3 regions of the Streptomyces changanensis genome follow, and region 1 is predicted to be linked to each of the others. Evidence: riboswitches for the same ligand, from Rfam matches in the RefSeq annotation. Region 1 holds a riboswitch; each other region holds the start of a gene.
The links. Region 1 has a riboswitch for cyclic di-AMP ahead of NRO40_RS28295 (C40 family peptidase). Riboswitches for the same ligand answer to the same signal wherever they lie in the genome.

Region 1 (4,261 bases):
GCGGTGGGCGTACATCGGTTCGTACACCTCGGGGGGTGGCCGCGGCATCACCGTCGCGGCCGTGGACCCCGCGGACGGGGCGCTGACCCCGGTCGCGGTGGTCGACACCGCGCCGAACCCGGCGTGGCTCGCCCTCGACCGGCGGGCCGGGGTGCTGTACGCGGTGAGCGAGACGGACCCGGGCGCGGTGACCGCCTTCCGGGCCGACGGGCCGCGGCTCACCCCGCTCGGCCCGCCGGTCGGGGTGGGCGGCGCCGCGCCGACCCACCTGGGGCTCACCGGCGGCAGACTGCTGACCGCGAACTACGCCTCCGGGAGTGTGAGCAGCCTGCCGCTCGCGTCCGACGGCGCCGTCGACGGGCCGCCCGTGGTCCTCGCGCACCACGGCTCCGGCCCGGACCCGGGCCGGCAGGAGGCGCCGCACGCCCATCAGGTCGTCGGGGTCCCGGGCGGCCGGTGGGTGCTCGGTGTGGACCTGGGCACGGACTCGGTGCGGGTCTGCGCGCCCGACCCGGACACCGGCGGGCTGCGGGTGCACGGGGAGACGGCGCTGCGGGCGGGTTCGGGGCCGCGGCACCTCGCCTTCCACCCGGACGGCGAGGTCGTCTACGTCCTGCACGAGCTGACACCGCAGCTGACGGTGTGCCGGTGGGACAGTGCGTCAGGAGTGCTGGAGCCACTCGCGGAAGTCGCCGTGGACACCGACCCGGCTCCGGAGGGCGGCCGGCTGCACCCGTCGGTCGTCAGCGTCGCGGCGGACGGGCGCTTCCTGTGGGTGGCGGTGCGCGGCAGCGACAGGCTGCTCACGCTCTCCCTGGAGGACGGGGCGGAGAAGCCCCGCGTCACGGGGAGCGTGGGCTGCGGCGGCGTCTGGCCGCGCGACGTGGTGCTCGACGCCCCGGGCCGCCGGCTGTACGTGGCCAACGAGTGGTCCGGCGACGTGACGTGGTTCGACGTGGACCCGCAGACCGGGACGCCACACCTGGCGGGCGCCCTGGAGGTGCCGGCCGCCGCCTGCGTCGTCCTCGACTGAGCGGCCCCCGCGCGGCGGGCACGGCAGGGGTGCCGGGACGCGTCGCCGTCCCGGCACCCCGCGCCGACGGTGTCCGTCAGCGCACGCGGCCGTAGTAGACCGCCTTGGACCAGATCCGCTCCTGCTTCACCACCGAACCGGCCTTCGGGGAGTGCCAGATCTTGTTGCTGCCGGCGTAGATGCCGACGTGGTAGACCCGCCCACCGGAGTGGAAGAACACCAGGTCGCCCTTCTGGCGGCCGGCGGCCGAGATGTGCCGGGTCTTGTTGTACTGCTGCTGCGCGGTGCGCGGCAGCGTCTTGCCGGCCTGCTTGTAGGCGTAGAGCGTGAGCCCGGAGCAGTCGAACCGCTTCGGGCCGACGGCGCCGTACTTGTACGGGGAGCCCTTCTTCGAGGCCGCCACGTTGAGCGCCTTGACGGCGGGCGCGGGAGCCGCGGCCTCCGCTTGCGGGGCGACACCGGGGGCCAGGAGCGAGCCGCAGACTGCGGCGATGGTGAGAGCCGAGACCGTACCGGTCCGGGACAGCACGGACGGGACATTCATCTGCGCGGTCATGCGCAACCCTTCGTCATCCGCCTGCGAAGGATGACCTGTCGGGTTCGGGCTGGCGAAGTTGCCCGGCCGCTGACGCGGCTTCACCCCAAGGGACGGCCGTGGTGCACACGTCCCGTACTGCTGGGTCCTCCACTCCTGCCGATTCACATACCGTCGACTCAGTCATCCGGGCAGCGGCAGGACTCGGCGTCCGCCCGGACCGCCCCGCCACGGCGGCGAGGGCTTGTCGTCGTCACGGATCTTGACCCATGTCGAGCCGAAAGTTCGAACAGATTCGGCTTTTTGTGAGACTCCTCACCGCGCACACCTTCCTGACATTCCGGGTGTTTCCGGGCGGGGCGAGGTGGCCTGAAACCCCCTGTGAACAGGGAGATTCGCGGCGGAATCACCCCTTCCGATTGCGGCCGTCCGCGCGGCGTCGCCGCAGCCTGCGATCTGGGTCTCGATGCACGGGTGAATACCGGTCACCCACGTGCGCCCCCGACCTCGTTCGATTCCAGCCGGTCCGTCGCTCCCCGGCACGGGACGCGGCCCGGGGCCGGTCGCATCGGAACGCCCCGCATCGGAACGCCCCGTACCGGAACGCCCGGCGCGTGCGCCTCCGTACGCTTCCGTGCCCCGGGAGCGGATCCCTCCCGCCTCCGATCGGGTTCAGCGTGAGGGCTGTACTCCGGGCATGAGAGCGATCCAGGTGTTCTCGCTCTCCTTCAGGACGTAGATCGGATCCGTCCTGCGCTGCCAGTCCAGGGGCACGACGTAGTAGCGGCCCGCGCGTTCGAGGAGGAGGCGCAGTCCCGTGTAGCGGTGGCGGTGCGGGAGGTCGGCGCCGAGGTGCTGGTAGGTGACCGCCGGTGAGGCGATGGCCAGCCGCTGGGTGCTCAGGACGACGACGGCGGGCCACCGGCGCACGGTGCGCGCACGGTCCCGGGCGTCCCGCTCACCGAGGTGCCCGGCCACGAGCGTGAGGGTCCAGAACAGCAGGAGCAGCGCGGCGAAGACCGGTACGGCCCTGCCCCACAGGCCCTCCGGGCGTCCGCCCCGCACGGTCGGGCTCTGCCCCAGCAGGAGGCCCACGGCGAGGGTGAGCGGCGCGACCCAGCCGTAGGGCTGGATCCGCTGCCACAGGACCAGCAGCACCAGACCGGCGACCGCGAACACCAGGTGGAGGCGCGCCAGCCACGCGAGGACCGTCGCGGCGGCCCTGACCGGCGGCCGCTCGCGAGCTCCGGCCCGCGCGAACAACAGGACCACCACCAGGACCGCGCCGACGGTCAGGACCTCCAGGCGGAGCAGGTGCAGGCTCTGCAGCGCCAGGTGGGAGAAGGCGAAGTCGAGGGACGCGGGCCCCAGGTGGAAGTACCCGTAGAAGCGTCCCGTGTAGATCGCGCCGAGGTAGAACATGAGGGCCGCGACGAGCGACGCCTGCGCCACGAGGGCCTTGACGAGCGCGGTGCCCGACGTGTCGCCGCCGCCCGCCCGGCCCTTGGCGAGGGGTTGCTCCGCCGGGGCCCCGCTCACGGGGCGTCGGGCGGGACTTCGACGCCGGGGCTCTCGGGACCGGGGGTCTTGGGCCCGGGGGTCTTCGGATCGGGGCTGACGATCGTCTGGGTGGGCGCGACCCCGGGGTCCGTCGTCGTCGCGCCCCGGTCAGTGGGCGGTTGCGGCACCTGGGGCACCTGGTAGTGGCCCGTCCGGCTCGCGTACGGCGACGACGGCGTACCCGGCGGCGTGGCGGTCGGCGACTCGGGCAGGAGGCTGCTCGACGGCGACGCCGGCGGGTCCCCCGGCTCGGCGGACGAACCGCAGGCGGCCGCTCCCCCGACACACACCAGAACCAGCACACCGGCACGGGCCGCGCGCCCGATCACCCTGTCGACCATGTGACCTCCCGAGTCGCCGGTGAGCGTAGCCCCGTCGGGCCCCCGCTCCCGCGCGCCCGGCGGCCGGGGCCCGGGCGCGCCCACCCGATCGGCCGTACACCCGGTACGGCGCCCCTGCCGGGCGCCCACCCCCGAGGGGCGCGTGCCCCGGGCGTCCGGACCGGCGATGGCGGTCGGGGGAACGCCGGTCGGTCGAGGACTCGCGGCCGACTGCCGCCGGCCTGGCGGCGGACGATCCGCGCCCGCACGTCCGAGCCGTCGGCGGGCGGGGTGGAGATGGGCGGGGTCCCCGCTCACCAGCGTCGGGCGCTGATGGGCGGGGTCCCCGCTCACCAGCGTCGGGCGCGGCAGTGCGGAGTGGAGCGCCGGCGGGCGCGAGCACCCCCTCCGACAGTCGGCGGATCGCCTCCCGGTCCGCCCTCCGCTCCCCCGGCGGGTATGCCGCGACCGCGTCGTCCTCGAGCCGCGACGCGGCCACACCGGAAGCGTCGCGCGTCGGACCGGCTCGTGGAGCCGTGCGCACCGGGGGCGTCGATCCTGCGCTCGTCGGCGTCCCGGCGGCGGTGCCGGGACCTCGGGTCGCGGCTGCTGACCGGCGAGCGGCTCGTCGCCGTGGCCCCGCCCGGGCACCCCCTCGGCCGAGCGGCGGCCGCGTCACCCTGCGTGACGCGGCCGCCCATCCGTGCGCTTGCATGCCCCCGGGCACCGGCCCGCGCGCGGTGGTCGACGACGCCGACACGCCGACGCTCGTCCGGCGTAACGCCCCCCGTCCCGCCGTCCGGGCCCTGCTGG
Region 2 (4,261 bases), 3.8 Mb from region 1:
TGCTGTTCGCCGGTTTCGAGACCACGGTCAACCTCATCGGGAACGGCACGTACGCCCTGCTCCGCGACGACGGCCAGCGCACCCGCCTGCAGCGGTCGTTGGCCGCCGGGGAGCGCGGCCTGCTGGAGACGGGCGTCGAGGAGCTGCTGCGGTACGACGGGCCCGTGGAGCTCGCCACCTGGCGCTTCGCGACCGAGCCGCTGACCCTCGGCGGGCAGCGCGTCGAGGTGGGCGAGCCCGTGCTGGTCGTCCTGGCGGCCGCCGACCGGGACCCCGAGCGGTTCGACCGGCCGGACACCCTGGACCTCGCGCGGAGCGACAACCAGCACCTCGGCTACGGGCACGGCATCCACTACTGTCTGGGCGCGCCGCTCGCCCGGCTGGAGGGGCAGACAGCCCTCGCCACGCTGCTGACGCGCCTGCCCGACCTGCGCCTCGCCGTCCCCCCGGAGGAGTTGCGCTGGCGCGGCGGACTCATCATGCGGGGACTGCGCACGCTGCCGGTGGAGTTCACGCCCGAGGCAAGCTGACACTCCGTCATAACTGTGATCTTCGCGTAATCTCCCCTGCATCGACTTGTGACTGGCGTTCGAATGCCGCTACGTTCACCGTCACCTCAGCAGTCACGCGAAAGGTCCAACGCATGCGCTCCGGGAACGGACGACACCGTCGACCCCGTCAGGCCCCCGCCCTCGTCGTCGCCGCGGGGGTGACCGGATCCGCGATCGCCCTGCCGCTGCTCGGCGCGGGTACCGCGTCCGCGGCCGACGCCGAGACCTGGAACCGGGTCGCCGAGTGCGAGACCGGCGGCATGTGGAGCGCCGACCTCGGCAACGGCTACTACGGCGGCCTCCAGTTCTCCCAGGAGACCTGGCAGGCGTACGGCGGCACGGCCTACGCGCCCCGCGCCGACCTCGCCAGCCGCGCCCAGCAGATCGCCGTCGCGGAGAAGGTCTTCGCCGCGCAGGGCGCCGCCGCCTGGGAGACCTGCGCCCCCATCGCCGGCCTGACCGTCGGCGGCGGCTCCACCGCGGAGACCGACCCCGGCACCTCGCCCGCCCCGTCGGCGAGCGCCGAGGAGCCGGAGGCGTCCGCCGAGCCCGCCCCCGACGCCGGCACGCCCTCCACGGCGGACCGGCCCGCGACCGGCACCGAGGCCGCCACCGTCTCCGGCACGCCTGGCTCCGGTGCGACCGGCGCCACCGCGGGCTCCGGCGCCACCGCCGGGCCGACCGCGCCGGCGACGACGCCGACCGCCCCGGGCGCTTCCCCCGCCGAGCCGTCCCCGACGGCCCCCGGCGAGGCCCCCGTCGACGGCGGGGTCCCGACCCCCGCGTCCGGCAACGGCAAGCACCGCGGCGAGCCGGCCAAGGAGGAGGGCGCGACCGGTCCGACGGCCCCGGTCCCCGGTGACGGCTCCGTCGACACCGGCGCCGCGGTCGAAGGGCGCGGAACGGGTACGCCCACCTCGCGGGGTGACGCCGCGGCACGTACGGCCGACGGCCTCGCGGCCGACGGCACGTACACCGTCCGGCCCGGCGACAACCTCTGGGCCATCGCGGACGCCCACGAGGTGCCCGGCGGCTGGACGGCCCTCTACGACGCCAACCGCGAGGCCGTCGGCACCGACCCGGACCTCATCGTCCCTGGCCAGAGCCTCGATCTCGCCCAGCCCAAGGGGTAGTTACGGGCTGAATGTCCGTTTCTGGGAAGTGAGACAAGAGTCTCTTCACCCCAACTGGCGCGTCGCCGCCGCCCGGTCCGTCCGTTTCGGCCCCTACCTGCGCAAACACCCCTAAGGGGCAGGCAAGTAGGGGCGGATTGACCCGAATGTCCCCCTTTGAACTTCGGGTCGGTCTGTGATTACCGTCGAGACCAGCTCGCCACCGCGGGCCCCGTCCGACCGGTAACGCCGAATCCTGCCGCCGGCGACGGGAACAGTCGACGCTTCCAGCGCCGTGGGCAGGAGCGGGGGACCCAAGGTAAGCGCCGGGGCCGGGCCGTCGAAGGACGGCCGGGACCGGCTAGGGGTGAAGCCGTGCGCCACCCAGCGCACGGCCGGGCACTCACCAGGCCCGAACCCGACAGCTCACCTCGTAGGCGTCGGTGAGGAGACACACCCATGCTTTCTTCCGGTAAGCGCAAGCACCGTCGCCCGTCCAAGGCCGTCCGTTTCGCCGCCTTCGCCGGCATCACGGGTGCCGCCGTCGCCGCCCCGCTGCTCGGCGCCACGACCGCGAGCGCCGCCACCGCCGCCGAGTGGGACCGCGTCGCGCAGTGCGAGTCCGGCGGCGACTGGTCGATCAACACCGGCAACGGCTACTACGGCGGCCTGCAGTTCTCCGCCTCCACCTGGGCGGCGTACGGCGGCACCGCGTACGCCCAGACCGCCGACAAGGCCTCCAAGTCGCAGCAGATAGCCGTGGCCGAGAAGGTCCTCGCCGGCCAGGGCAAGGGCGCGTGGCCGAGCTGCGGCGTCGGCCTGTCCGGTGCCGCGTACGACGGCGCCGCCGCCGAGCGCACCGCCGAGGAGCCCACCACGCGCAGCGAGCAGCGCACCACGCCGAAGGCCGCGACGCCCAAGGCCGCCCCGAAGTCCTCCGGCACCGTCACCACCCCGACCGGCGAGAAGGTCGAGAAGGGCGACGGCGAGTACCGCGTCAAGGCCGGCGACACGCTCAGCTCCATCGCCACGGCCGAGAAGGTCGCGGGCGGCTGGAAGAAGCTGTTCGACCTGAACGAGGACATCGTCTCCGACGCCGACCTGATCTACCCGGGCCAGCAGCTCCACCTGAGCTGACCCCCCGCGGCGACCGGCCCCGGCCCCGACGCGCCCTCCACCCGGGGGTGTGCCGGACCGGGGCCCTCCGCCGTCAGGACCCCCGTGCGAAACGGGGCGAACCGGGCCAGGACGGATGAGTGTCGACCCGCTCAGCGTGATTACTCATCAGTAGGAACGCTGTCAGTTCGTCCCGACTCATGGGTGGTTGTGCCCTTTTTCGTCCCAGGAGGCGGGCGGTCGCGGGCACCGGCCCCGGAGCCGGTTAGGCTCTTGCCGCAAGGGTGAAGCCCCTGCACTCCACGCGTCACATCCCAGAAGGAGATGCTCGTGCCGTCCATCGACGTCGTCGTAGCCCGGGAAATCCTGGACTCCCGAGGCAACCCCACGGTCGAGGTCGAGGTCGGCCTCGACGACGGCAGCACCGGCCGTGCTGCCGTCCCCTCCGGTGCCTCCACCGGTGCGTTCGAGGCCCTCGAGCTCCGCGACGGTGACAAGGACCGCTACCTCGGCAAGGGTGTCGAGAAGGCGGTGCTCGCCGTCATCGAGCAGATCGGACCGGAGCTCGTCGGCTACGACGCCACCGAGCAGCGGCTCATCGACCAGGCGATGTTCGACCTGGACGCCACCCCGGACAAGTCCTCCCTCGGCGCCAACGCCATCCTCGGCGTCTCCCTCGCCGTGGCGCACGCCGCCTCCGAGGCCTCCGACCTCCCGCTCTTCCGCTACCTGGGCGGCCCGAACGCGCACCTGCTGCCGGTGCCGATGATGAACATCCTGAACGGCGGCTCGCACGCCGACTCCAACGTGGACATCCAGGAGTTCATGATCGCGCCGATCGGCGCCGAGTCCTTCTCCGAGGCCCTGCGCTGGGGCACCGAGGTCTACCACACCCTCAAGAAGGTGCTGAAGGAGAAGGGCCTGTCCACCGGCCTCGGCGACGAGGGCGGCTTCGCCCCGAACCTGGAGTCGAACCGCGCCGCGCTCGACCTCATCCTGGAGGCGATCAAGCAGGCCGGCTACACCCCGGGCCGCGACATCGCGCTCGCCCTGGACGTCGCCGCGTCCGAGTTCCACAAGGACGGCGCCTACGCGTTCGAGGGCAAGTCCCGCACGGCCGCCGAGATGACCGAGTACTACGCCGAGCTCGTCGAGGCGTACCCGCTCGTCTCCATCGAGGACCCGCTGTTCGAGGACGACTGGGACGGCTGGAAGACCATCACCGAGAAGCTCGGCGCGAAGGTCCAGCTCGTCGGTGACGACCTGTTCGTCACCAACCCCGAGCGCCTCGCCCGCGGCATCGAGGAGGGCGCGGCCAACGCGCTGCTCGTCAAGGTGAACCAGATCGGCTCCCTCACCGAGACCCTCGACGCCGTCGAGCTGGCCCAGCGCAACGGCTTCAAGTGCATGATGTCCCACCGCTCCGGCGAGACCGAGGACGTCACCATCGCCGACCTGGCCGTCGCCACCAACTGCGGCCAG
Region 3 (4,261 bases), 1.3 Mb from region 1:
GTAGTACTTCGACTCGTCCGAGACCTGCTCGTAGAAGCTGACCAGGCGTTCGGCGTCGTCCGTGGTGATCGGTCTGATCCGCGCGGTGCCGCCGTCGCGCAGCACCACGTCTGCTTCCCAGTGGTCTGGATAGGCGTGCGCCGACTGATCGGACGGGTTCAGCATGGGCCAAGGGTACGGCGCGCGGCGTGGTGCGGGAGGGGGTCGGCAGGCACGTCGAGCCGGGTTCCACCACTCTTCCGCATATGGGAGACTGGTCTAGACAACCACTAGCACGTGAAGGGCAACACCATGGCTGAGCGCCGCGTCAACGTGGGTTGGGCCGAGGGCCTGCACGCCCGCCCCGCCTCCATCTTCGTCCGTGCCGCCACGGCGTCGGGCGTCCCCGTGACGATCGCCAAGGCCGGCGGCACCCCGGTCAACGCCGCGTCGATGCTCGCCGTGCTGGGTCTCGGCGCGCAGGGCGGCGAGGAGGTCGTGCTCGCCTCCGACGCCGAGGGCGCGGACGCGGAGGCGGCGCTGGACCGCCTGGCGAAGCTGGTCGCCGAAGGCATGGAGGAGCTGCCCGAGACCGTCTGACGGTCCCCCGGCAGCACCACGGAACACGGAGCCGCACCCCCTGGTCGGGGGGTGCGGCTCTTCTCGTTGCCGGGGCGGGCGCGCGGGCAGCCGGAGGGGAATTCCCGGCGCGAGAGGGATTACCAGGGCGGACGGGCGCTTTCCCCGGATGAATTCCCGGCCGTCGACGCATTACGACATGCCGGCGTCGCGTCGTCGCGCATCCCCGCCACCATTTCCCGCACCGCGTTCCGCAGCCGCCCCCATTCCGGGCGCCCGGCGGAGGCGAAAAGATTCGGGCCGCGCTCGCCCTTTTTGTATACGAGGCCGCTGTTAATGCCGTGCGCCGGCCGTGTTTACGGGAGGTTGCGAACCCCTCACACCGTTCGCGCGGCGCAGCCGGTGGGAGCCGCGCCAGCGTTCGGCGTGCTGCGCGGTGAGCGCCCGGGCGCGCTCGGCGTCGCCGCGGGCGACGGCGTCGACGATGGCGCCGTGTTCGGCCCAGGCGTCCGTCGGGTGGGCGGGCTCGTCCACCACGTACATCCAGGCGATCTTGTGGCGCAGCTGGGTGAGCAGCGAGGTGAGGCCGGGGCTCGCCGACGCCTGGGCGAGCGTCTCGTGGAACCAGCCCCCGAGCGCCCGCAGGTCCTCACCGGGGCCGCGGCGGGCCCCCTCCTGGCCGAGCCGGACGAGGCCGCGCAGCACCTTCAGGTGGGCGTCGGTGCGCCGCTGGGCGGCACGGGCGGCGCCCAGCGGCTCCAGCAGCGCGCGCATCTCCAGGAGGTCGGCGGCCTCCTGCTCGGAGGGCTCGGCGACGCAGGCGCCGACGTGACGGCGGGAGGTGACGAAGCCCTCGGACTCCAGCGTGCGCAATGCCTCGCGGACCGGTACGCGGGAGACGCCGTAGCGGCGGGCGAGCTGCTCCTCCGTCAGGCGGCTGCCGCGCGGCAGCGCCCCGGAGACGATGTCCGCCCGGATCGCCGTGCACACCGAATGCGCGGGAATGCGCATACCGAACCTCCGAACCGCTCCGCCCACCGTTTAATCCGCGCGACACCCAGGAGTTCGACGCTGTTGCGGTGACTCTATGGCAAGCACACCGATTTTCCGATGCCGGGCCGGAATTCATGGTGCTTTTTTGGACGTGCGCGGGCGCGCGGGAGGGTGTCCCGCCGACCTGTTCGGCGGGACACCCCTGGGGGCCACAATGGTGCGGAGGCCCCGGCTCGTCGGCGAGCGGGGGCCTCCGTGAGCGGGTGGCGGGTCAGACGTTGACGCCGCGGGCCCGGAGGTAGGACACCGGGTCGATGTCGGAGCCGTACTCGGCGCTCGTGCGGGCCTCGAAGTGGAGGTGCGGGCCCGTGGAGTTGCCGGTGGAACCGGAGACGCCGATCTGCTGGCCCGGCGCGACGCTCTGGCCGACGGAGACGCTGACCGAGGCGAGGTGGCCGTACTGGGTGTAGGTGCCGTCGTTCATGCGGATGACGACGTTGTTGCCGTAGGCGCCGCCCCAGCCGGCCTCGACGACGGTGCCGAGGCCCACGGAGACGACGGTGGAGCCGTAGGCGGCGTGGAAGTCGACACCGGAGTGGCTGCCGGAGGACCACAGCGCGCCGCCCGACTGGTAGGCGGTGGAGACGTACGAGCCGGCGACGGGCAGCGTGAAGCTGTTCAGACGCTTGCGCTCGGCCTCGCGGTCGGCGCGCTCCTGCGCCTCGCGGGCGGCCTCGGCGCGGGCCTCGGCCTTGCGGGCCGCCTCGGCGCGGGCCTCGGCGTTGCGCTTGGCGGCCATCTCGGCCTCCGCCTGGCGCTCGGCGACCTCGGCGGCCAGCTCCTGCGCCGACGCCTGGTCCGCGACCTCGTCGGCCAGTTCGTAGTCGGCGATGGCGGTGGTGAGCCCGGCGTCCTCCGGGGCCGCGGTCCGGTCGGCCTCGGCGGCGAAGGCCGGGGACGCGAGGGTTCCGATGACGCCGGAGGTGGCGAGTGCGGCGACGCCGGCGGCGTGGGCGCTCTTGCGGCTCAGACGGCTGGGGGCGCGGTGCTTCCCGGCGGCACGGGTGAACGCCATGAAGTGGATGTGTCCTTTCCTTCCCTCTCGCCTACCGGGTTAGCTGACGGGTTCGGAGCAGGAAGGTCTCCTACGGGCCCCTCCGCGCGGTGGCGAAGGCGTCCGATTCACCCCAGGGGACGGTGGGTCCCCGGTTCCCCAGGCTCGCGCCTGACGGGGATTCGGCGATCGCTGCCCGATGCCGCGGGTGCGGCGGATCATGCGGGCGGACAGCGACTAAGACGCTAAGTGGCTGATCTTCCAATAACCAAACGGACACGGTTTTTTGTAGCGCACGCCACAGTGCAGACACCCCACCTTGCCCACAAAACGGACACCCGGCCGAGGAAGGGAGGAGCCCCGGCATCCCTGGGGACGCCGGGGCTCCGTGTGCCCCTCCGAGTGCCGGGGCCGGCGGGAACCCGAGGTTCCGCGCGCCGCGGCTCCGGACCGGGTGTCAATCAGCCGGCGACGACGGTGACTTCACCGATGCCGAGCGCCTCCACCGGCGCCTTGATCCGCGCGGCGTCACCCACGAGCACGGTGACGAGGCGGTCCTGCGGGAAGGCGCTCACGACCGCGGCCGTGGCCTCCACCGTGCCCGTCGCGTCCAAGCGCTGGTACAGCCGGGCCTGGAAGTCGTCCGGGAGGTGCTGCTCCACCTGGTCGGCGAGCGTGGCCGCGACGGACGCCGCCGTCTCGTACTTGAGCGGCGCGACGCCCACCAGGTTGTGCACGGCGGCGTCACGCTCCGCGTCGGTCAGCCCCTCGGCCGCGAGGGTCCGCAGCACCTTCCACAGGTCCTCCAGGGCGGGGCCGGTGTTGGGGGTGTCCACCGAGCCGCTGATGGCGAGCATCGCCGCGCCCGAACCGTCCGGCAGCGACCGCAGGACCTGGCCGAAGGCCCGCACGCCGTAGGTGTAGCCCTTCTCCTCGCGCAGGACGCGGTCCAGGCGCGAGGTGAGGGTGCCGCCCAGGCAGTACGTGCCGACGATCTGGGCCGGCCACACGCTGTCGTGCCGGTCGGGGCCGACGCGGCCGATGAGCAGCTGCGTCTGCACGGCTCCCGGCCGGTCCACGATGACGACGCGACCGGTGTCGTCGGCGGTGACGGCCGACGCGGCGCGCTCCCGGGGCGCGTCGCCCGTCCACGCGCCGAGCGTGTCGGCGAGGACGGCGTCCAGGTCGATCCCGGTCAGGTCGCCGACGACGACCGCCGTCGCCGACGCGGGACGGACGTGGGCCTCGTAGAAGGCGCGCACGGCCGCGGCGTCGATCCGGGCGACGGTGTCCTCGGAGCCCTGACGGGGGCGGGACATGCGCGAGGTGGCCGGGAACAGCTCGGCGGAGAGCTGCTTGGCGGCGCGGCGCGCCGGATTGGCCGTCTCGTGCGGGATTTCGTCGAGCCGGTTCCGCACGAGGCGCTCGACCTCGCCGTCGACGAAGGCGGGGGCCCGCAGCGCCTCGGCGAGCAGCCCGAGGGCCTTGTGCAGCCGGGAGGCCGGCACCTCCAGCGAGACCCGCACGCCCGGGTGGTCGGCGTGCGCGTCGAGCGTCGCGCCGCAGCGCTCCAGCTCCGCGGCGAACTCCTCCGCGGAGTGCTTGTCGGTGCCCTCGGACAGGGCGCGCGCCATGATCGTGGCGACGCCGTCGAGG

Region 2: another riboswitch for cyclic di-AMP. It lies ahead of NRO40_RS11875 (LysM peptidoglycan-binding domain-containing protein); the one in region 1 lies ahead of NRO40_RS28295 (C40 family peptidase).
Region 3: another riboswitch for cyclic di-AMP. It lies ahead of NRO40_RS22615 (M23 family metallopeptidase); the one in region 1 lies ahead of NRO40_RS28295 (C40 family peptidase).

The regions. Positions count from the first base shown of each region.
Region 1 covers NZ_CP102332.1:6,446,787-6,451,047, reverse strand. Annotated here, with positions in the region: gene NRO40_RS28300 (lactonase family protein) at 14-1,033, shown strand; gene NRO40_RS28295 (C40 family peptidase) at 1,110-1,589, opposite strand; cyclic di-AMP (ydaO/yuaA leader) riboswitch at 1,593-1,755, opposite strand; gene NRO40_RS28290 (hypothetical protein) at 2,241-3,107, opposite strand; gene NRO40_RS28285 (hypothetical protein) at 3,104-3,469, opposite strand.
Region 2 covers NZ_CP102332.1:2,681,780-2,686,040, reverse strand. Annotated here, with positions in the region: gene NRO40_RS11885 (cytochrome P450 family protein) at 1-530, shown strand, start outside; gene NRO40_RS11880 (transglycosylase family protein) at 644-1,684, shown strand; cyclic di-AMP (ydaO/yuaA leader) riboswitch at 1,945-2,118, shown strand; gene NRO40_RS11875 (LysM peptidoglycan-binding domain-containing protein) at 2,123-2,800, shown strand; gene eno (phosphopyruvate hydratase) at 3,110-4,261, shown strand, end outside.
Region 3 covers NZ_CP102332.1:5,106,978-5,111,238, reverse strand. Annotated here, with positions in the region: gene NRO40_RS22630 (bifunctional acetate--CoA ligase family protein/GNAT family N-acetyltransferase) at 1-165, opposite strand, end outside; gene NRO40_RS22625 (HPr family phosphocarrier protein) at 292-579, shown strand; gene NRO40_RS22620 (GntR family transcriptional regulator) at 892-1,569, opposite strand; gene NRO40_RS22615 (M23 family metallopeptidase) at 1,823-2,626, opposite strand; cyclic di-AMP (ydaO/yuaA leader) riboswitch at 2,640-2,803, opposite strand; gene NRO40_RS22610 (M16 family metallopeptidase) at 3,067-4,261, opposite strand, start outside.